DNA from 3 places in the Pantoea phytostimulans genome. Region 1 is predicted to be linked to each of the others. Evidence: predicted binding sites of a transcription regulator. Region 1 holds the regulator's gene; each other region holds the start of a gene.

Region 1 (7,351 bases):
CCATCACGTGTTCATAACCGATGTAAATGGGCACTAACGTAATCGGACGATTACCCCCACGCAGCATCGCCTGAAGCGTCATTGCCAGCGTACCGGTTTTGGGATCAAGTAAGCGACCGGTGCGAGAGCGTCCACCTTCGACAAAGTACTCAACGGAATATCCGCGGGTAAACAGTTCACCCAGATATTCGCGGAATACGGTGGAGTAAAGCTTATTGCCTTTGAAAGTACGACGAATAAAGAAGGCGCCCAAACGACGGAAAATCGGTCCAGCAGGCCAGAAGTTGAGGTTAATACCCGCTGCGATGTGAGGCGGCACTAATCCTTGATGGTAAAGCACGTAAGAGAGCAGCAAATAATCCATGTGGCTGCGATGGCAAGGCACATAAACAATTTCGTGACCATCTTGTGCTAACTGACGTACGCGCTCGCCGCCGTTGACGTTAATGCCCTGATAAAGACGGCTCCACAACCAGCCCATTACGCGGTCGGTAACGCGAATCGCCTCATAAGAGAAGTTGGCTGCAATCTCTTCCATCATCTCAACCGCATTTTGCTGCGCTTTTTCATGAGAGATTTTTTTGCTGCGTGCCTCATCTTCAACGGCTTTCTCAATCGCTTTCGATTGCAGTAACCGATTAAAGAGATCCTGACGAGCCGGCAAACGGGGGCCGATCGCGGCCAGACGCTGACGTGCAAAGTGAATACGCGCAACACGCGCTAACTTCTGAGCGATGGATTGATCTGTACCGTGTTCAGTCGCCATGCGGCGCAGCGAAACGGTGGGTGAGAAACGCACAAAGCTGTCGCGCCCGTGCCAAATCACCGCAAAGAATTTCTGTACACCATTTAAAACGCGCAGATGCGGCGTATCTTCACCCTGAACTTCGCGCCCCGGTGCCCGACCAAACATCACCGTTACCGGCAGCATTTGAATGTCGAGTGCCGGATTGTTGCGATGCAAGTCGAGGTAATCATGGAAGATTTTCACCGACTCAACGCTGGGCACAAAATAGGGAAATACGCGCGGGCCATCGTGGATAAAAACGTGGCGTGGAAGCAGCGAGCCATCAATCTCGAGTGGAGAGAGGGGATCGGGCAGATCGTGCTTAATGCACTGCGCGCGTAATGTCAGTAAGTCGGCCTTCGAATCGTACGGCAGAACATACATAATGGGCCGGGTAGGATCCAGACCATGTTCAGAAACGGGATCGGCCGGAATAGCCTTACTCTTTACCAAAAACGAGAGTGGTAAATTCAGTAATTTATAATAAAGTTTACGCCAACCTGACATAGACAACATGAAGCCTCTTGTTAGCAAAGCGCCGCAAGCATACCAGAAAGCGCAGCGAAGATCTGTGGTGGTGCCATTAGCTGGCAGCCCAGACATTGACGTCAATCCGTTGAAAGGGTTCCCATAATATGGCAAATAATGCCACCGGTCTTATTAGAATTGTGAAGGCTGCCGGTTATTCGTGGCAAGGTCTTCGTGCTGCATGGCAATACGAAGCGGCGTTCCGCCAGGAAGCTATCGCCGCGTTAATCGCCATTGCGGTAGCGTGTTGGCTGGATGTGGACACCGTTTCTCGCGTATTAATGATTGGGGCCGTCGTGCTCGTGGTCATCGTTGAAATCCTCAATAGTGCGATTGAATCTGTTGTTGACCGCATCGGGCAGGAGCACCATCCCCTTGCCGGGCGTGCAAAAGATATGGGTTCAGCCGCCGTCTTGCTGAGTATCTTACTGGCCGTTTTCGTCTGGATCGCTTTGCTTTGGTCGCATTTGCGATAGGCTTTCCAGAACCCGTCAAACGGCTGATTATTGCCTGACTTTTGGTTTCCATTTCACCAATACCTGTATATACTCACAGCGACTGTATAAACAACCAGGGGGCGGGATGAAAGCGTTAACCAGCAGGCAGCAGCAGGTCTATGACCTGATTCGCGATCACATCAATCAAACAGGCATGCCGCCAACGCGTGCAGAAATTGCCGCACAGCTGGGATTCCGTTCACCCAATGCGGCAGAAGAGCATCTCAAAGCATTAGCGCGTAAAGGCGTTATTGAGATTGTTTCTGGCGCTTCTCGGGGTATTCGTCTGTTAATGGAAGAAGAAGCCTCGGAAGGTTTACCGCTGATTGGCCGCGTGGCCGCAGGTGAACCGCTGCTGGCGCAAGAACACATTGAAACGCATTACAAAGTTGATCCCGGTCTGTTTAAGCCTTCCGCTGATTTCCTGCTGCGCGTAAGCGGTATGTCGATGAAAGATATCGGCATCATGGACGGTGATTTGTTGGCGGTGCACAAAACGCAAGATGTGCGTAACGGACAAGTGGTTGTCGCGCGTATTGATGATGAAGTCACCGTTAAGCGCTGGAAAAAACAGGGTTCAATTGTTCATCTTCTGCCAGAAAATAACGACTTTGAACCGATTGTGGTCGATACGCGTGCCCAGTCGCTGACCATTGAGGGTCTGGCTGTTGGCGTCGTTCGCAACGGCGAGTGGCTGTAATCTTCCTATAGTCGCTTTTGTTCGCCAGTCTGATGCTATTCTGTCTGCCCAAATTTAGCCGCTGCTGTCTTACCTGCTGATGCAGCGGCGCTGAGCACGGATTTGCGAATGCGTTTTTTGACTGCAACTGATAAAAATCTTTGGCGGCTTGCGCTGCCGATGATCCTTTCTAATATCACCGTCCCGCTGCTGGGATTGGTCGATACCGCTGTTATTGGGCACCTTGATAGTCCTGTTTACCTCGGCGGCGTCGCTGTAGGCACCACTATCACTAGCTTCCTGTTTATGCTGCTGCTTTTCCTGCGTATGAGCACCACCGGTTTAACGGCACAAGCATTCGGTGCGAATGATAAAGCTGCGCTGGCTCGTGCCCTGACTCAGCCATTGATGATGGCGCTTGTCGCCGGCGTAATTTTCATTTTCTTACGCGACCCTGTCAGCCAGCTTGCCACGCATATGATTGGCGGTAATCCGCAAGTGCTGGAGCAGGCAACGCTGTTTATCCATATTCGCTGGCTTAGCGCCCCCGCGATGCTGGCGAATCTGGTGATCCTGGGCTGGTTGCTGGGTGTGCAATATGCGCGAGCGCCGGTGATCCTGCTGGTAGTGGGCAATCTGGTCAATATTTTGCTCGACCTGTGGCTGGTGCTTGATTTGCATTGGGGGGTCGCTGGGGCGGCAACCGCAACCGCATTGGCAGAATATGTCACCCTGGCGGTGGGATTAGCCATGGTATGGCGCGTGTTGAAACTGCGGGGTATCAATATGGCGTTGCTCAAACAGAGTTGGCGCGGAGATATGCGCCGACTGTTACGACTTAACCGCGATATCATGCTGCGTTCGCTCATGCTGCAACTCTGTTTTGCCTCGCTGACCCTGTTAGGTGCCCGTATCGGGCCCAATGTCGTCGCAGTCAATGCGGTATTGCTGATGTTCATCACATTCACCGCTTATGCGCTTGACGGATTCGCCTACGCCGTAGAAGCCTTTGCAGGCGAAGCGCATGGTGCTAAAGATGGCACTAAATTGCTGCGTGTCTGGCGCGCCGCCTGTCGGCAAGCTTTCCTGGTCGCACTTTTCTTCTCATTGATTTACATCCTGTTTGGCACGTATATCGTTTCTATGCTCACTTCAATCGACGCACTACGGCAAATGGCAGATCGCTATCTAATCTGGCAAATCATTATGCCGATAGTCGGCGTTTGGTGTTATTTGCTAGACGGAATGTTCATTGGTGCAACGCGGGGTCGTGAAATGCGTAACAGTATGGCGATTGCGGCGTTAGGCTATTTCATTACCTTACTGACTTTACCGTGGTTGGGTAACCACGCTTTATGGCTGGCAGTCATGGTGTTTCTTGCCTTGCGCGGCCTGTCGTTATGGTGGATATGGCGGCGTCACTGGCAAAACAACAGCTGGTTTACCGCTTAAAATAGGGCGTGGTACAGAACCGCGCTCTACAGAATATTCTGTAATGTTCCAGCAGATCTAAAATCCTCTACTATAATTAACTTTCAATAGCGCACATGAGTAGCGCTTTATATCGATATTATCTTGCATGGCGAGATATAAGTTGAAACCTGAAGGATGACCGGAGGTCTGCTATGAATCACGACGAAGCGAGTGGTAACTGGAAGCAGTTCAAAGGCAAAATCAAAGAAAAATGGGGCAAGCTGACAGACGACGATATGCAAGTTGTTGAAGGTAAACGCGATCAGCTTGTTGGTAAAATCCAGGAACGTTATGGCTACGCTAAGGATGAGGCGGAGAAAGAAGTCACAGACTGGGAAGGCCATAACAAAGATTATCGCTGGTAATTAAGACAGTTTAAGGACGATGCTCCTACCCACCGGTACGCTCATACCGGACAGGCACAAGGATGTGCCAACTATCCCTTCTTCCCACGCTTTTTCACGTCAACCTGATGATCGTGTTCACAGCTTTCATGGTGTGTACAAGCTTCAACCGCAACGCATTTCTCACATAAACCGTGCGCCTCAATGACGCTATGACGTAGAGCGAAATGTGCATCCGTGGCCAGCGAACCAATGATGTTTTCTACGCCCTGTGCATGTTTTTCAATAACCGCCGCACAGCGATCGCATACCAGCATCACAGACGTATGCGCAGGTGCATCAAAATGGTGGCACATCACGTAGCTGTTGTTGGATTCAACACGATGAATAAAACCCTGCTCAAGCAAAAAATCCAACGCGCGATATACGGTAGGAGGTTTAGCCTGCGGCTCACTTACGCGTAGCTGATCCAGCAAATCGTAGGCGCTGATTGAACCTGGCAGCTCAGCCATCAAACGTAATACTTCTGCACGCTGCGTAGTCAGACGAACACCGCGCTGCAGGCACAGTTTTTCCGCCTGGGACATAATTTGCTCTGACGTCATCGTCGACATGAAAATTCTCCGCTAAATAAGTGATGTTATTTTATCACACAAATTTTGTTCACGCAGGCGTTGCACCGGGCGTGAAAAACAGGCATTTACGTCACTTTCTACGCGTCAAAATTTCGGTTAAGTGCGGAAGCCTCGCTTAAATAGATCCAACCTATTTCAACAGGTTGAGGATTTTTCCGCCATTTCGCTTTGCATCTCACTGAGTTAAGTATTAATGTTCAAAAGTATTTAAGGAATGGCTGGTCTTGCACCGTTCTTTTTGCACTAACTTGAACAATAACAACGCTAATCTGATACAAAAACATCCAATCCGTTGAATTGAGACACTGTTTCCTTCGAATTCACAGCAATAACGTGTTAGCTGACGTTCACAATAGCGCTAACAACCTATTCAGTCGTTGAATGATTCGACGGCACTTTTTACAGGTGATGACAGGCAGATGGTGAAAAAATTCGTTCAGCGCTCAGCGCTGGCTTACCCGGTGATGTTAAGTGCACTGTTTATTTCTTCTTCCGCCATGGCGGCAGGGACATGGTATGACGCACGCAATGATGCCATGGGTGGAACCGGCGTCGCTTCATCAACCTATGGCTCTGCCGTGCTGGCAAACCCGGCGTTGATGACGCGCGCCAAACCTGAAGATAAAGTCAGTATTATTTTCCCTTCAGCGGGTGTGCAAATCACTGATAACGACAAGCTAATCGACAAAGTCGATGATATTTCCGATACCGTTGATCGCTATCAGGACGTTATTAATAATCTGACTTTTGCCGACTATTTACGTGGCTACCCTGAATTACGGGCGGCAACGGGTGATGTAGCAAATCAACTGAGCGATTTAAAGGGCAACAAAGCGGATGGCCGTGCGGGTGTGGCTGTCGCCGTGACCATTCCTGATGAAACCCTGCCTTTCGCTTTCATAACCAAAGCCTACGGAACTGTCCATGTGCAGGCTAACGTAGCGCAGAGTGATATTGATTACTTACAAGGTGTTGCCAATGGTTCCGTCATCCCAGTGCCTGGCGATGAGGACAATTTGCGTTCCAGCGCCAATGGCCTGGCGGCGTTGATTACCGATTACGGTATTTCCGTGGCGCATGAGTTCACGATTGCCGGCCAACCCGTTTCAATCGGGGTTACACCTAAGATTCAGAAAACCTGGCTTTATAACTACACCGATAGTCTCTACAACTACGACAAAAGCGATATCAACAGTTCACGTTATCGTAGCTCTGATACCGGCTTCAACGTTGATGCAGGCTTAGCCACAACCTTTGCTGAAAACTGGACCTTTGGCTTGACTGGACAAAACCTGATTTCACGCGATCTTGATACAAAAGAGGTCAACGGCTACCGCGATACTTACCAAATTCGCCCGCTGGTAACCACAGGACTTGCCTGGGATAAAGGTCCATTTACCTTAACCGGCGATGTAGATTTAACTGAAACCAAGCGCTTCAAATCAGAGGGCAGTAATCAATATGCTGCGGTCGGTGGTGAATATCGGGTGTTAGACTGGTTGCAGCTGCGTGCCGGCTATCGAGCAGATATGCGTTCTAATGATGAAAACGTTATTACCGCCGGTTTCGGCTTATCGCCATTTAATAACGCGGTGCATGTAGATCTTGCAGGTACAGCAGGTGCCAATAATACCTGGGGCGCAATGATGCAGCTCGGGTTCAATTTCTAACGATCTGCACGGATAGAAAAGGGTGGGCGATGCAATGTCGCCCACCCTTGTGGTATTCTTGCACAGAATATCATCACTCATAACCACCGGATTCTCTGCGCTTCATGACCGATACCTTCTCTTCGCAACGTTTTTCCATTGCACCTATGCTCGACTGGACCGATCGTCACTGTCGCTATTTTCATCGCCAGCTCACCGGCGACACGCTGCTCTATACCGAAATGGTTACCACGGGCGCAATCATTCACGGTAAAGGTGATTACCTTGCGTATAGTGAAGAGGAGCATCCGGTTGCGCTACAGCTTGGCGGTAGCGATCCCACGGCATTGGCGCAGTGCGCTAAGCTGGCAGAAGAGCGCGGTTACGATGAAATTAACCTGAACGTAGGCTGTCCATCTGACCGCGTACAAAATGGTCGCTTCGGTGCATGCCTGATGGCAGAAGCCGATTTAGTGGCGGACGCCATCAAAGCCATGCGGGATGTCGTCAGCATACCGGTAACGGTAAAAACCCGAATCGGGATTGATGAGCAGGATAGCTATGAATTCCTGACCCATTTTGTTGGCACAGTAGCAGAGCGTGGTGGATGCGATACCTTTATTATCCATGCGCGTAAAGCCTGGCTTTCCGGCTTAAGCCCAAAAGAAAACCGTGAAATTCCACCGCTGGATTATCCACGTGTTTATCAGCTCAAACGTGACTTTCCGCATCTAACGTTGGCAGTTAATGGTGGCGTTA
Region 2 (7,351 bases), 1.4 Mb from region 1:
ATGAACATCTCCTCAAGTCAGTAGCCTGTCGGCACGATGCGAACTGTCTATTAAAGCTAACGTGCATAACCGAAAACAACAAGTCAATGCGACGGATGTTTTCGGTTAACCGTTGCTAAATCAGGCAGTTTTCACCTTGGGTTCAGGTTTTTTTGCCAGCAGCGTGAACATCACTATCGCCGACATGAAGCAGCCAAAGATCGTTGCCGTCATGCTTAAGACCGAGGTTCCGCCGATACCGGTGATCGGCACAGCCAAAGCGCCCAGACTGAACATCGTGACGCCAATAACAGCCGATGCGCTGCCTGCACGATGCCCCTGGCTCTGCATTGCCAACGAAGAGGCCGTGGTCGCAATCACGCCATTACTGGCGATGGTAAAGAAAAGCGCGACCAGCAGCAGCGGTAATGGCGCAGCGGTGAGGGCGGCCAGCAACAGCAGGCTTGAGGCGACAAAGGCCAGCGTCAAGCCGCCTTTCAGCACGCGATATTCACCCCAAAGCGGGCAGAGGCGGGCGCTGGTTTGCGAGGCGATAACCAGGCCGACACCATTGGCAGCGAAGCAGAAGCTGAAGGCCTGCGGCGATAAACCGTAAATTTGCTGTAAGACAAAAGGTGAAGCGCCGATATAGGCAAACATGCCCGACATCATAAAGCCTTGGGTCAGGCAAAAACCCATAAAGGGACGATGCGTTATCACCTGACCTAAAGCGGCATAGGCTGAAAAGATGGATCCTTTACTGCGGCGCTCTTCAGGTAACGTTTCATGCAATTTCCAACGTGCGAGGAAGATCAGCAACACGGCGATGCAGCCCAGCACCACAAAAATGCCACGCCAGTTAAGCACCGTCATCAGCACGCCACCCAGCACGGGCGCAGCGATGGGCGCCAGACCGTTAACCAGCATTAGCAGAGCAAAGAAGCGAGTAAGCTCATGCCCGCTGTACATATCACGCGCCACCGCACGTGATAACACTGCGCCGCCCGCACCGGCTAATCCTTCGAACAGACGCGCCAGCAGAAGCTGATTAATATCCTGTGCCAGTGCGCACCCTATCGATGCGATAAACAGCAGAACCAGCGATAACATCAGTGGGCGAATGCGGCCAAATTTGTCACTCATCGGGCCAAACAAAAGTTGTCCCGCGCCAAGCCCTAATAAACCTGCTGTCAGGCTGAGTTGTGCAGTGGAGGTTTCAGTATTCAGATCGTGCGCGAGTTGTGGCAACGCAGGTAAATAGAGATCGATACAAAGCGGCCCAAGTGCTGCCAGTAATCCCAGCGTGATGGCATAGACCAGCCGGTTAGAGTGTGCAGGTGTCATTTATCCTCTGAATTTTTAACAATATGATGAATCAAGGAGTGGTAAAGGGAGTGAAGTGAGGTGGCTGACGCCTTCTGCGGTGTCAACTGACGAAAAGCGGTACCTTCAACCAGCACCGCCAGTACCTCAACGCGAGCGGTAATCTGCTCTTCATTAAGCTGCGGATGATTCAGCTGCATGTTATGGCAGGCATTACTGAAAATACGCTCATCAGCAGCGCTCAGTATTTCTGCCACGCGTGGATTGCGGCTCGCTTCGGCAGCCACTTCCAGCATCAGCATTTCATCCTCCTCGCTTAGCGTTATGCGACAGGCAAGCAGGGTCGCAATGTGCTGGGCGTCGAAATGGTCGCTCATGGCCGCAACTTTGTTGTCGACTATGCGCTTTACCATCTCTTCAATCAGCGCGTCTTTGCTGGGAAAATAGCGATAAATTTGCCCGACGCTGAGATTTGCCCCCCTTGCCAGCTGCGCCATACTGGCCGCGTGAAAACCGAATTGGCGAAAGCAGTGACGCGCCGCTGAGATGATTTCATCCTTGCGGGTACGATGGCGTTCTTCTCGGGCTTCACGCTGTTTAGTCATGCCAACTCCAAATAATAGTTTTGAGAGTGCTTATTCTCGCTGGCGATTATACGGATGCCTTGACGTCAAAACAGCTTTCTTTACTAAAACCTGACGCTTCGGGCTGCACTTAAAGTTCGCCATAAACTTGATAAACCTGCATTTATGTTCCAGGCTTCTCTGACATGGACAAAAAATGAGGAACAACAAGATGAATAAAGTGATGGGATGTATCGCTGCGGCGCTGACGCTGGCTGCTCTGTCTGGTTGTACGACTTACGATCGCGCAGAAAGCTACGTGACTAAGCCGGTAGTTAAGGATGTTAAAAAAGGGATGACGCGCGATCAGGTTCGCCAAATCGCCGGTACGCCGTCAACTGAAATCACGATGGTTCACGCACGCGGCACTTGCCAGACTTATGTACTGGGCGAGCGCGATGGAAAACCGCAGACCTACTTCGTGAGCTATAGCGATACCGGTCGCGTTATGAATTATGGCTTCCAGAGCTGTGCTGAGTACGATACTGACCCACAAGCTAATCAGTAATCGCAGATTGAAAACAAACGGCCCGTCAATGACGGGCCGTTTTTCGTTACGGGGTTATAAACCCGAAGGGCGCGGGACCTCAACATAATCGCCGTTGATTTCACGCTGATAGTAGTGACCTTCCTGCACATAAAACCGCTTGCCGTTAAAGTCCAGGACGCGCATGCCGCCGCCGGAAGGTTCAGCAGGAGGCTCAACGACAACGTAATTGTCGCCCTGTCGCTGATAGTAACTGCCATTGAGCAGGTAATAGGTGAGTCCACCAATCAATACGGCGGTAGCGGCGTCAGGCAGGAAACCCAGTCGACCTGGACCCTCCCAGTGTGGACCTCCGCCTCCCCAATGTGGACCCGGCCCATGCCCCCAATCACCAGGATGAGCAAAGGCAAAAACAGGCGATAACAGGGTTAACGCCAGCACCGAGGCGATAACTTTTTTCATGCGTATTCTCCTACTAAGACTGCCTGCAGGATTCTCTTTTTAGCGGGTAAAGACAAGCTGAAAAACAGCGATTTTTCGCCTGCTTACTACGCTTAACGCTTTCTTAACGGGGCCGCCATGATGGCGAGAAATTGTGGAGGATTTTCTGCGGGAAGATAAAAAAGCCTGGCGTAAAGTTGCCAGGCTTTGGGCTGAATTTAGCGATGCGCCAGCTCGGCGTGCTCGTCGCTTTCCAACACTTTTTTGTCTGTTAAACCTAACCAGCGGCTGGTCAACGAGCCTGCTGTCATTGAACCATTCACGTTCAAGGCGGTACGGCCCATATCAATCAACGGTTCGATGGAGATTAGCAGCGCCACCAACGTTACCGGCAGGCCCATTGCAGGCAGTACAATCAGCGCAGCAAAAGTCGCACCGCCACCCACGCCTGCTACGCCTGCAGAGCTAAGCGTAACAATGCCAACCAGCGTCGCAATCCACAGTGGATCAAATGGGTTGATACCGACGGTAGGCGCCACCATTACCGCCAGCATGGTTGGGTAAAGTCCAGCACACCCATTTTGACCGATGGTGGCACCAAATGAGGCGGCAAAACTGGCAATGGATTCAGGAACACCCAGGCGACGCGTCTGCGTTTCAACACTTAATGGAATGCTGGCAGCGCTGGAGCGGCTGGTAAAAGCAAAGGTAATTACCGGCCAAACTTTGCGGAAGAAGCGCATCGGATTAATGCCATTTACCGACAGCAGGAGCGCATGCACGGCAAACATCATTGCCAGACCCAGATAAGAGGCCACTACGAAGCTGCCGAGTTTAACAATGTCTTGCAGGTTCGAACCGGCAACCACTTTGGTCATCAACGCCAGCACGCCATACGGCGTCAGCTTCATGATAAGACGTACCAGCTTCATTACCCAGGATTGCAGCGTATCAATCGCCACCAGCACGCGCTGACCTTTTACTTCATCATCTTTCAGCAGTTGGAGTGCAGCTACACCGAGGAAAGCAGCAAAAATCACCACGCTGATGATCGAGGTTGGGTTCGCGCCTGTCAGATCGGCAAAGGGATTTTTTGGGATAAAGGAGAGCAGCAGTTGTGGAACGCTGAGATCGGAAACTTTGCCAACATAGTTGCTTTGAATAGCACTCAGGCGCGCGGTTTCTTGCACACCTTGCACTAAACCTTCAGCGCTCAGGCCAAACAGGCCGGTAACAAATACGCCAACCAACGCTGAAATCGCCGTAGTAAACAGCAGCACACCAATAGTAAGTACGCTGATTTTACCCAATGACGAGGCGTTATGCAGGCGTGCCACGGCGCTGAGAATGGAGACAAACACCAGCGGCATGACGATCATTTGCAGGAGCTGCACATAACCATTACCGACAATATTGAACCAGCTAATGGAGGTTTTCAGCGTTGCGCTGTTTTCACCATAAATCAGCTGTAATACCAAACCAAAAAGCACACCGATCACTAAACCGGTCAGCACTTTTTTCGACAGGCTCCATGAATTGCGACCGAACCGCGAAAGCAGCGCCAGTAGCAGCACAAAAGCCACAATATTGAGAATAAGAGGAAGGTCCATACTGAAACTCCAGAGTAATGCTGCAGAAAGTAAGCGGTATGCAGCATAATGTTAATCACGAATTAAGCCTGACCGAATGGTATCAGCAGGTTGTGGTGCAGCCTTATATCCAAATGGAATGCTTTATAACTTAATGTCGTGATTTGTCTGTTTACTGTGCGCTTTGTGCAGAGATAAGGCGACCGACGCCATTTTGCAGCGTATCAAACAATTGGCTGGGCCAACCGTTTGCACCAAAGGAAGGCATTCCGACCGGAAACCACAGGGCATATCCCACCAAGCCAAGGCACAAAACACGTTCCAGCTGATTGCCTTTTTGGCTTCTGAGAATCGGCAAGCGAAAACGCCAGCGGCAGGGCCACAACAGCGGTACACCGGCAGGTGTAAGCATGTCTGCCACAATATGGCTGAGATAACCCAGCGTCATGCCTTGCAGCACATCAGCCGGAAGCGGCCAATCTTTGGGAACGTTGACTTGAAACAACCATAATGCCGCAGCGACTGCCAGCAGGCTGTGAGTGAATCCGCGATGACCAAAGACGCGTGCGATAGGCTGAGAAATCCATCTTAATCGTTGGCCGAGCAGGGATTTAGGGTGATCGATATCGGGCAGCAAGCAGGTAAGTAACGTTGCTGGGATCAAATGCCACCAATCCGCTTCCGCCATCACTGGCGTGAGTTCGGCGCGTTTAGCGAATATAGCGCTGGCAATGGCAAAAATGATGTGGCCTTCGCCCGTCATGATAAAACCTGGCTGCAAAAAACTGTCGATGCATCCAGTATAGGGATTTAACCAGTAAATGAGAACATGTGACGCTGTAACGAAGCGTTAATTTTTTTCAAATAATAGCGGGCAACGTTACGTGGCCCGCCCAAATCATTAACGTGCCAGCCATCCTCCATCAACGGCGAGGGTATACCCATTGATATAGTCGGAGGCGGCAGAAGCGAGAAAAACAACCGGTCCCATCATGTCATCAGGATTACCCCAGCGTCCGGCTGGAATGCGGCCAAGAATTTCCTCGCTACGTGATTCGTCGTTACGTATCTGCTCGGTATTATTGGTCGCCATATAGCCCGGCGCGATGGCATTTACATTGATGTGGTGTTTTGCCCATTCATTGGCCATCAGGCGGGTTAAACCCATCACTGCACTTTTTGAAGCCGTATACGAAGGAACGCGAATCCCGCCCTGGAAGGAGAGCATGGAGGCAATGTTGATGATCTTGCCGCCGTGACCTTGGGCAATAAACTGGCGTGCTACCTGCTGAGAGAGAAAGAACAAGCTTTTGCTGTTGATGTTCATGACATCATCCCAGTCTTTTTCACTGAAGTTCAGCGCATCTTCGCGACGGATAATGCCGGCATTGTTTACCAGAATGTCAATTTTACCGGCGGCGGCGACGGCTTCTTCGACAACCTGAGAAACCACTTCAGGATGAGTAAGATCGGCCTGCACGGCCCAAAATTTGCGACCCAGCGCTTCGACTTTGCTTTGGGTGTCATCAGGACCGGCACGGTTGACACCAACGATATCGCAACCTGCTTGCGCCAGTCCAAGCGCCATTCCTTGTCCTAAACCGGTGTTGCAGCCGGTTACCAGCGCCACTTTACCTTCCAGATTAAATGCATTCAGTATCATTTTGCTTCTCCTCTGCTTAACGCAGTTCGCTGATTTTGACGTGATCCATGTCATCAAAGACCTGATTTTCACCCACCATGCCCCAGATAAAGGTATAGCGCTGTGTACCCACGCCAGCGTGAATTGACCAGCTAGGCGAGATGACGGCTTGCTCATTGTGTACCAACAAATGGCGTGTCTCCTGCGGCTTGCCCATCATATGGAACACCGCAGTTTCTTCGCTCATATCAAAGTAGAAGTAGACTTCCATGCGGCGCTCATGAGTGTGACATGGCATGGTGTTCCACAAGCTGCCTTCTTCCAGTTTGGTCAAACCCATGGTCAGTTGGCAGGTGGGTAAAACATCGGGCACGATGAATTTGTTGATTGTGCGGCGATTGGATGTGGCTGCATCGCCTAACGTTGTCGACGAGGCTTCTTGTAGCGTGATTTTTTTATCAGGAAAGGTGCTGTGCGCGGGCGCACTGTTGTAATAAAACTTAGCGGGCTGATCGGGATTGGCGCTGCGGAAACTGAGGTTGCGGGCACCTTTGCCGACATACAGCGCTTCTTGATTGCCGATTTCCCAGGTTTTGCCATCAACCTCAATCACGCCCGGCCCGCCTACGTTGATCACGCCGAGTTCGCGTCGCTCAAGAAAGTAGCTCACGCCAAACTGCTTGCCGAGCTCATCGCCGAAGTTAACGGTACTTTTTACCGGCATTACACCGCCGATAATGATGCGATCAATGTGGCTGTAGGTCAGCGTGTAGGTATCTGCTTCGAAGATTTTCTCAATCAGAAATTCGCGACGAAGCGCGGCGGTATCCAACTGCTTGGCGTGATCGCTGTGAATGCTTTGACGAACGTCCATCTCAGGCCTCTCTGCAAAATTGTTGTGCGCGCCCCGGTTGGGGGATTCTTTGCGCATCTTAGGCAGAGTGGTATGTGAATTCAATAAAAATGAAACGTTGTTTTATTTATTTGCGGCAGAGATCAATTCTCTGAACTTTGGTAAATAAAAGCCCGCCTGCTGGCGGGCTAAATTTAGCCTTGAAGATGAGCAACGGTTAACTGAGTGAGCGCGTCGAGTTTAACATTGGCGAGCGACCAACGCGGATCGTCACGGTATTCGGCTGCGGGTACAACAATAGAGCGCATACGTGCGGCTTTAGTGGCAATCATGCCATTAAACGAATCTTCCAGCGTGACGCAGTTCAAGGGATCGATACCGAGTTTGGCAGCGGCATCCAGATAAACCTGCGGA
Region 3 (7,351 bases), 1.2 Mb from region 1:
CACAGCAATCTCTGTCACAAAACTCAAACTCTTTTTCAGATACAGGTCACAATTATGAAATTGGCGTGAATATTGCGCATTGATCTTTCTCTTCAGAGCGGGTAGAACATTAGAGTGGTTGAACATTAATTCACCACCTTTTTCTTTCCACCAGATTCCACCGACCTGATATGAGGGACACGGAGTATGAAGAGACAGAAACGAGACCGCCTCGAGCGCGCCCATTCACGAGGTTACCAAGCAGGTATTACAGGACGCTCAAAAGAGATGTGTCCGTATCAATTGATTGACGCTAAGTCTCACTGGTTGGGAGGTTGGCGACAAGCCATGGAGGACAGATCGGCGGCGGTTGCCTAACCGAATGTCACTGAAAAGGGAAAAAACCTCCGCTGAACGCGGAGGTTTTCGTTTCTGTCATTTAGAATGCGGTAGTGTCTTTAAACAGACCTACTTTTAAATCGCTGGCGGAATAAATCAGATTGCCGTCAACAAACACTTCGCCATCTGCCACGCCCATTACCAGTTTACGGTTAATGACGCGTTTGAAATGAATGCGGTAAGTCACTTTTTTCGCTTCTGGCAGCACCTGACCGGTGAATTTCACTTCGCCCACGCCCAATGCACGGCCTTTGCCTTCGCCACCTAACCAGCCCAGATAGAAGCCAACTAACTGCCACATAGCATCTAAGCCCAGGCAGCCTGGCATTACTGGATCGCCGATAAAATGGCAGCCGAAGAACCACAAATCTGGATTGATATCTAATTCGGCTTCAACAAAACCTTTATCAAATTTTCCGCCGTCTTCGGTCATTTTGACGACGCGGTCCATCATCAGCATGTTGCCTGACGGAAGCGGTGGGCCGTTCTCGCCAAACAATTCACCGCGACCAGATAAAATCAGGTCTTCTTTGGTATAGGATTCGCGTTTATCTACCATGTTCTCAATAAGCCTTGTTTTAGTGAATCACGAATACTAGCGAACAGTTGTACGCTGAGCAAATCGGATTAGCGGTGGTTAAACCAGTTGAGCCAACGTAGCGGCCACGGACGATGTGAAATGTCCTGTTGTTGGTTCAGCTGGCTGATGCGTTCCTGAATAGTGCCCAGCAAACAATCGCCTTCGACATTTTCTATATTCCACTCTTTACCGGTTAACAAAGGCAGGGCTTCGTCGGCACGATCAATCGCCCAAATGTGGAACCGACCTTGTTCAACGGCATTCACCACTTCCTGATTCAGGCAAAGATGGCGAACATTACAGGCTGGAATAATTACACCTTGCTGGCCAGTAAGTTCACGCTGATGGCAAATATCAAAGAAGCCTTCAATCTTTTCATTTAATCCACCAACTGGCTGGACATTACCGAACTGATCAACAGAACCGGTAACGGCGATCTGCTGATTTACTGGCTGATTCGCCAACGCACTGATTAATGCACAAAGTTCAGCTAATGAGGCGCTGTCACCATCGACTTCTGAATAAGATTGTTCGAACACCAGCGATGCTGAGAAGGGCAGTTGTTGTTCAAGCTCGAGTTCGGCAATCAAATATGCCTGCATGATCATCATACCTTTGGCATGGATATTCCCGCCAAGCTCGGCTTTACGCTCAACGTCGGTAAACTCACCGTCGCCAGGATGAACCACACAGGTAATACGTGAAGGATCACCCCATGCACGTGGATGGCCAGGATATTCCACTACTGACAATCCATTTATCTGACCAACCACTTCGCCTTCGGTTTCAATCAAAATCTGCTTCAGCAGAATTTCATCACGCATTCGCTCGTTCAGATAATTTTCACGCCATAAACGCGCATCAAGTGCATCGCGTAAGGTTTCCGCGGAAATGCTTTCACCCATTAAGGATGATTCACGTATCTGTCGCAGCAACCAGCGAGGACAAAGTGGCAACGTTTCCTGATCGCCACTGTACCGGACACCTTCTTTGATTAGCTCTGGCCAAAAATCGGCTTCAGGTATCGGCAGGTTGGCTTGCTTGGCTAAATCCACTGTCCAGCGGCACCACGAGAACATGTCATCCTCATCCAGCACTTGAATGTTTTCTTCAAATTCAGTGTAGATGGACATTTCGTGGGTTTCAGGATCGAGCTCCTGAAATTCAGCTAAGGCTTCGCGATCGCCACAAAGCACCAGATTAAGCTGAAGTGGAAGAGGTGGAATCGACACCGGTAGCGGGCGTCGTTCATCCTGAGAAATCCAGTCAACGAAACCTTGCTCAACGCATTTTTTCAGGCGCATCCACAGCAGCGGCTGCGCCAGAAAGGAGCGTAACGACAAAATTAGCGTACCGCCGTTGGCACGGTGAATTAAACCTGGCTCAAGCTGAATGCGATCTTTATGTGAACGAACGCAGCCAAACAATTGCTCCATCTCAATCCATTCCGCAAAATGCACTTCACCTTGACTGGTAAAAGGGCGATCTTTGTTGGAAGGCGGTTGCAACGTGACGTTATCTGCAATGATATGGTAATCACCGCCAAATAATGTGGCTGCATTAGCCGAGAAGCGTTGTGCAGTTTGCGCAATAAGCGAAAGATAATCTCGATTTTCCTGACTGCGAATTAACAACAGAGGAAAACCTTGTGTTTGATGATGTAAATGCGCCAGCGCATTGAGCAGCCGAGGCTGAACCGATGCGAGTGAATCGGTCTCTTCATCAGCAATTCGGGAGAATACGGATTGGTATTGCGAACTATCCGGCTGTAAGTTTTGCCACGTAAGTTGAGTGCTGGTCAAAATAATCGCATTTATCTGATTGAAGAAAAGCGCGATTATACAGGAATCACCCTTGTTAATCACGGCAGAGTTCCAATTGAAGATGTGACGGCGGCAACATGTTTTTCGTTGCTACATCCGGGAAAAAAGCTGTTATTCTTAGATTGTTACGTGATCACGATGAGATTCCGATGAAATACCAGCAACTCGAAAATCTTGAATGTGGATGGAAATGGAAATACCTGGTGAAAAAGCATCGGGAAGGTGAACTGATCACGCGTCACCTTGAGTTAAGTGCGGCGAAAGCTGCGGTAGACGTGCTGTTGGCGATGGAAAACCATCCGGTAGATGTGGGTGAATGGATTGCCCAGCATATTCATCCTGATTTGGATAACCGCCTTAAGCAGACCATCCGCGCGCGCCGAAAGCGTCATTTCAACGCCGAGCATCAACATACCCGCAAAAAATCTATCGATTTGGAATACCTGGTTTGGCAAAGACTGGCAGGGCTAGCGCAACGGCGGAACAGCACTTTGTCTGAAACCATTGTGCAATTGATTGAAGATGCGGAACGTAAAGAGAAGTATGCAACCCAGATGTCGAGCCTTAAACAAGATCTGCAGGCTATCTTGGGAAAATCGAGTACAGAAAATGAATAACGACCTTCTGAATTATTGCTTTATTTTTCCAGCATGATCACCAGATACAAAAAACCCCGCCTGAGCGGGGTTTTTCTTACGTATTAACTTAAGCCTGAGGCTGAGTTACTACGTCTTTGATACCTTTAACGTCGATTTCTACACGACGATCTGGTGCCAGGCAGTCGATCAGGGCGTTACGGCCTTTCACGCTATCACAAGTGTTGCCAGTAACTGGGTTAGATTCACCCATGCCACGTGCAGAGATCTTGTTAGACGGGATACCTTTAGATACCAGGTAATCTACAACTGACTGAGCACGTTTCTCAGACAGTTTCTGGTTGTACTGCTCTGAACCGATGCGATCGGTAAAGCCCAGGACAACAACGGAACCATCTTTAGGATCCATTGAGCTCAGCTGGCTGTACAGCTGATCCAGAGCTTGCTGACCTTCTGGCTTCAGAGAAGCTTTGTTGAAGGTAAACAGAACGTCAGATTTCAGAGTGAAACGCTTGGTTTCAACAACTGGAGCTGGTGCTGGAGCAGGAGCTGGTGCTGGAGCAGCAACATCCTGACCGAAGCGGTAAGAAACGCCTACGCTCAGCATTGTGTTATCAGGACGTGCACCAACGGTACCTGCGTCACCGATGTTGTTAACCCACTGGTAGTCCAGGCGAGTAGCCCAGTTTTGAGTCAGTGCGTACTCAACACCCACTGCTGCCAGCGGAGAAACGCCAGTGTCGTGGTCGCTGATGCGGCCAGTCGTTGGGTTAGTCTGAGTAGAGTCTGCGCGCCATACCATACCACCCAGACGAGTATATACGTCCAGATCGTCAGCAATTGGGTAGCTCAGTTTAGCAGCCAGCTGAACGCCTTGTGCTTTAAATGCGCCGTTAGTCACGTCGCCTTTGTTAGGCATGCGACCCAGCCAGTCATAGCCCAGCTCGAAGCCCAGGTATGGGTTTGCCTGGTAACCAAGGAATGCACCCGCACCCAGTTGGCTTTCATGAGTTGGACCGTCATTGTTCTCGTAACCGTTACCGTAGTAACCAGTATCGTGATACTGAGACCAGCCCAGTTTAGCACCGGTATACCAGGTGTCATCTTTCGGAGCGGCCTGCGCTACGGTAGCGAAGCCAGCCAGTGCCACTGCAATTGCGATAGCTGTCTTTTTCATTTTGCGCCTCGTTATCATCCAAATAGGCAATGAGCAAAAAGGTTGCTCTTGGTTTAAATCCTTCGCCGGGTCAAAACGCTCGCTTATGACTCTACCGAAAAAACGGAGGTTATTGAGCACCCTGGCGAGATAAAGTCTACAACGAGATTGGAAACTTACAAGTATGATGTGAGGCGCTACTGTAAAAAAACAGCCGTTTATACACAAATTCTAACAATTGGCCTTGTATTATCGCCACCGCAAAATGGGTAAAAAAGGTGCTAAGCCATTGTCAATACAGGAGGTAACAGAATCAGTGGCTTAGCGATGAACGATAAGAAAAATAGCCTGAGATAAATCCCATTTTTACTTAATGAAACAAATCCGACTGAATTTTTAGCGCGTTTTGTGGTCGGAGAGGCGCTTCGGCAGGATTGCTTGAACGCAAAATGAGCCCTAAAGCTTCACCTTCAGCCGCCGCACGTTCAAGTTCACGACGCTCTTCTTCATCCAGTTCGTAGGGAATCCAGGCCAGTACCACGCTGTAATTACCCGTTCTTAACGCTTTAATCATTGTTTCTACAGCATTGAGCCGATCTGAATCAGCGATATGCATGCTTTTATCCAGTGGCAAACCTGACTGCTGCAACCATGCTCGATTGAGTTTATGCGCTGGCGTGAGCCACAGCTGCCAGCGAGATTGCTGACTTAACTGCTGCAACAGCGGTAACAGCAACATTTGCATCATACCCGGTTGCTCGCTGTAGCGTAACTCGGTTATCCAGCCGCTGTTTTGCTGTGGCATGGATGAAGACGCATAACGGTGAGCATCGCGTGCATTATTCGTATGTTGTGTCCGCATAAATTAATCACTCAACAATTGACTGTATGAATATACAGTAATGTCATCACGCATAAAGATCAACCCAAATTTCTGACAGCAGCTCGCAAAAACGACACAAGGTTGGGCAAGAATGCATTTATTCATTGAACCTGTTATCACTTTTTCTTATCTTCTAAGTGGCTGAATACAAAGCTATTTGAGAAATTTCCTGTACATGGAGGTGGGACTATGAAGAAAGTACATCAGGTTATTGAACGTTCAAAAGAATGCTTGTCACCATTAGGAAAAATAGAATCACGCACACAATTTGGGGGGTACACGTTAGCCGTAGAAAAGGTCGTTTTCGCATTGGTGAATGAGGACGAACTCTATCTGCGCGCCAGTGAAGCGTTACGTGAGTATGTTATTGAACGCCCTTTAGAGCCATTGATCTTTCGCAAACGCGGTTTACCCGTCAGCCTAAACTATTTCAAAGTTGACGAGGCCCTGTGGCAAAACGCTGAGCACCTTCTTGCGCTCTCGGCGTCTGCGCTTCAGGCTGCCCAGGGTGAGTTATTGACAAGACATGTCTCACTGAGATTAAAAGATTTGCCTAATCTCAGCCTTCGCATTGAGATGCTTTTGCGAGAAGCTGGAATCTGCACAGTGAAACATTTGCGTGAAATGGGGGCCAAACAATGTTGGCTCAAGTTAAAGGCAATTAACAAGCATGTTGGCTTGAATACTTTGCTGGCGTTGCAGGGTGCTATCTCAGGTCATCACCATGCAGCCTTACCGCCAGCGGTAAGGGCTGAGTTGAGTGAATGGTATAAGGATACTGTTAAGCGCTAGTCTGGTACGGAAGGTTCAGTGCGTTAATGCCTGACCAGCGTGCGACGCAGGCGTGCAATATCGGGTAACAGCGAAACCAGCAATCCCAACTGTTGTAACACCAGCGGCGCACGCGTTTCCGGATCGGTAGCCAGTTCAGTAATACGTTGAGCGAGCGAAACGCGCATCGCTTCAGCTTGACTATCGGTAACGGTATCTATTTGTAAAACGTCCTCAACATAACAAACGGTATCATCCAGCAATTGGAGGAGTTCAGGTTCTGAGATTTTGTCGCGATGCGCACCAAGAGCAGAAATGTAGCTAAGAAATGAGTGATTCAGGCAGAGCAACTGAAAAGCAGACTCCCGCGTTTTTTGGTCCGGCCGCGTCTCGCTGCTCATATTTGATACCACCGAAGCCAGTTCTGCATCAGCGTTATGAGCATCACGGCGAGCAATACGGTAAGCCAGCCGATTATCTTTGCCTTGATGATATTGCTCCATGATTGCATCAAGATAGCGGCAATTCGCATTTAAGGTGCGTTCAGCGACAGCAGGTAATTGACGGAAACGCCAGTCAGGCCAGATAAATGCCACCGCAAACCATGCCAGAGCGCAGCCCAGCAAGGTATCAACGACACGCGGCAGGGCAATTTCAAACCCTTCGCCCAGTAGGTTAAAGCAGAGTAATACTAATAAAGTGATAAAGAGCGTCGCTTGCGCATATTGCACCTGGCGAAAAGCGAAAAACAGCACACCGCTCAGCACAATCAAAATCAACTGGCCTTCGACGGAAGGCACTAACCACAGTACCGGCAAACCAATAGCGATTCCCGCCAGCGTACCGCCGATACGTAATGCCAGTCGCCGCTGTGTGGCATTGTAATTGGGCTGACAGACAAACAGGCTAGTGAGCAAGATCCAATAGCCGCGCTCAACCCCGGTGATCTGTATAAAACTATAACCAATACACAGAACCACTGACATACGCACCGCATGGCGAAACAGGGCGGAAGAGGGCGATAAATGACGACTGAATCGCAGTCGAATATCACTCCATCCACTTAATCCTTCACGGGACAGCAGATTATCACTGTGTTGTGGATCGTCTCCGCCCAGCGCTTGCTCCGATTCAATGGATGCCAGCTGAGCGTCAATCGCTTGC

Evidence for each region. The regulator LexA, encoded in region 1, represses DNA repair genes until DNA is damaged. The targets are predictions, from matches to a motif close to TNCTGTATGTACATACAGNA.
Region 2: the regulator LexA is predicted to act here: its motif matches at 5,226-5,245, upstream of ACF2G4_RS04100 (metal-dependent hydrolase).
Region 3: the regulator LexA is predicted to act here: its motif matches at 5,416-5,435, upstream of sulA (SOS-induced cell division inhibitor SulA).

Annotation. Positions count from the first base shown of each region.
Region 1 is NZ_CP173698.1:3,393,462-3,400,812, forward strand. It holds gene plsB (glycerol-3-phosphate 1-O-acyltransferase PlsB) at 1-1,294, opposite strand, end outside; gene ACF2G4_RS15865 (diacylglycerol kinase) at 1,423-1,791, shown strand; gene lexA (transcriptional repressor LexA) at 1,898-2,512, shown strand; gene dinF (MATE family efflux transporter DinF) at 2,621-3,943, shown strand; gene ACF2G4_RS15880 (CsbD family protein) at 4,117-4,329, shown strand; gene zur (zinc uptake transcriptional repressor Zur) at 4,401-4,922, opposite strand; gene ACF2G4_RS15890 (conjugal transfer protein TraF) at 5,363-6,613, shown strand; gene dusA (tRNA dihydrouridine(20/20a) synthase DusA) at 6,718-7,351, shown strand, end outside.
Region 2 is NZ_CP173698.1:852,904-860,254, forward strand. It holds gene nadE (ammonia-dependent NAD(+) synthetase) at 1-2, opposite strand, end outside; gene ACF2G4_RS04075 (multidrug effflux MFS transporter) at 121-1,323, opposite strand; gene ACF2G4_RS04080 (TetR/AcrR family transcriptional regulator) at 1,320-1,907, opposite strand; gene osmE (osmotically-inducible lipoprotein OsmE) at 2,098-2,433, shown strand; gene ACF2G4_RS04090 (DUF6515 family protein) at 2,488-2,874, opposite strand; gene ACF2G4_RS04095 (L-cystine transporter) at 3,072-4,463, opposite strand; gene ACF2G4_RS04100 (metal-dependent hydrolase) at 4,615-5,205, opposite strand; gene kduD (2-dehydro-3-deoxy-D-gluconate 5-dehydrogenase KduD) at 5,344-6,105, opposite strand; gene kduI (5-dehydro-4-deoxy-D-glucuronate isomerase) at 6,122-6,958, opposite strand; gene hxpB (hexitol phosphatase HxpB) at 7,132-7,351, opposite strand, start outside.
Region 3 is NZ_CP173698.1:582,148-589,498, forward strand. It holds gene rmf (ribosome modulation factor) at 187-357, shown strand; gene fabA (bifunctional 3-hydroxydecanoyl-ACP dehydratase/trans-2-decenoyl-ACP isomerase) at 419-937, opposite strand; gene ACF2G4_RS02715 (Lon protease family protein) at 1,006-2,823, opposite strand; gene matP (macrodomain Ter protein MatP) at 2,931-3,398, shown strand; gene ompA (porin OmpA) at 3,487-4,554, opposite strand; gene sulA (SOS-induced cell division inhibitor SulA) at 4,904-5,395, opposite strand; gene ACF2G4_RS02735 (TfoX/Sxy family DNA transformation protein) at 5,606-6,208, shown strand; gene yccS (YccS family putative transporter) at 6,232-7,351, opposite strand, start outside.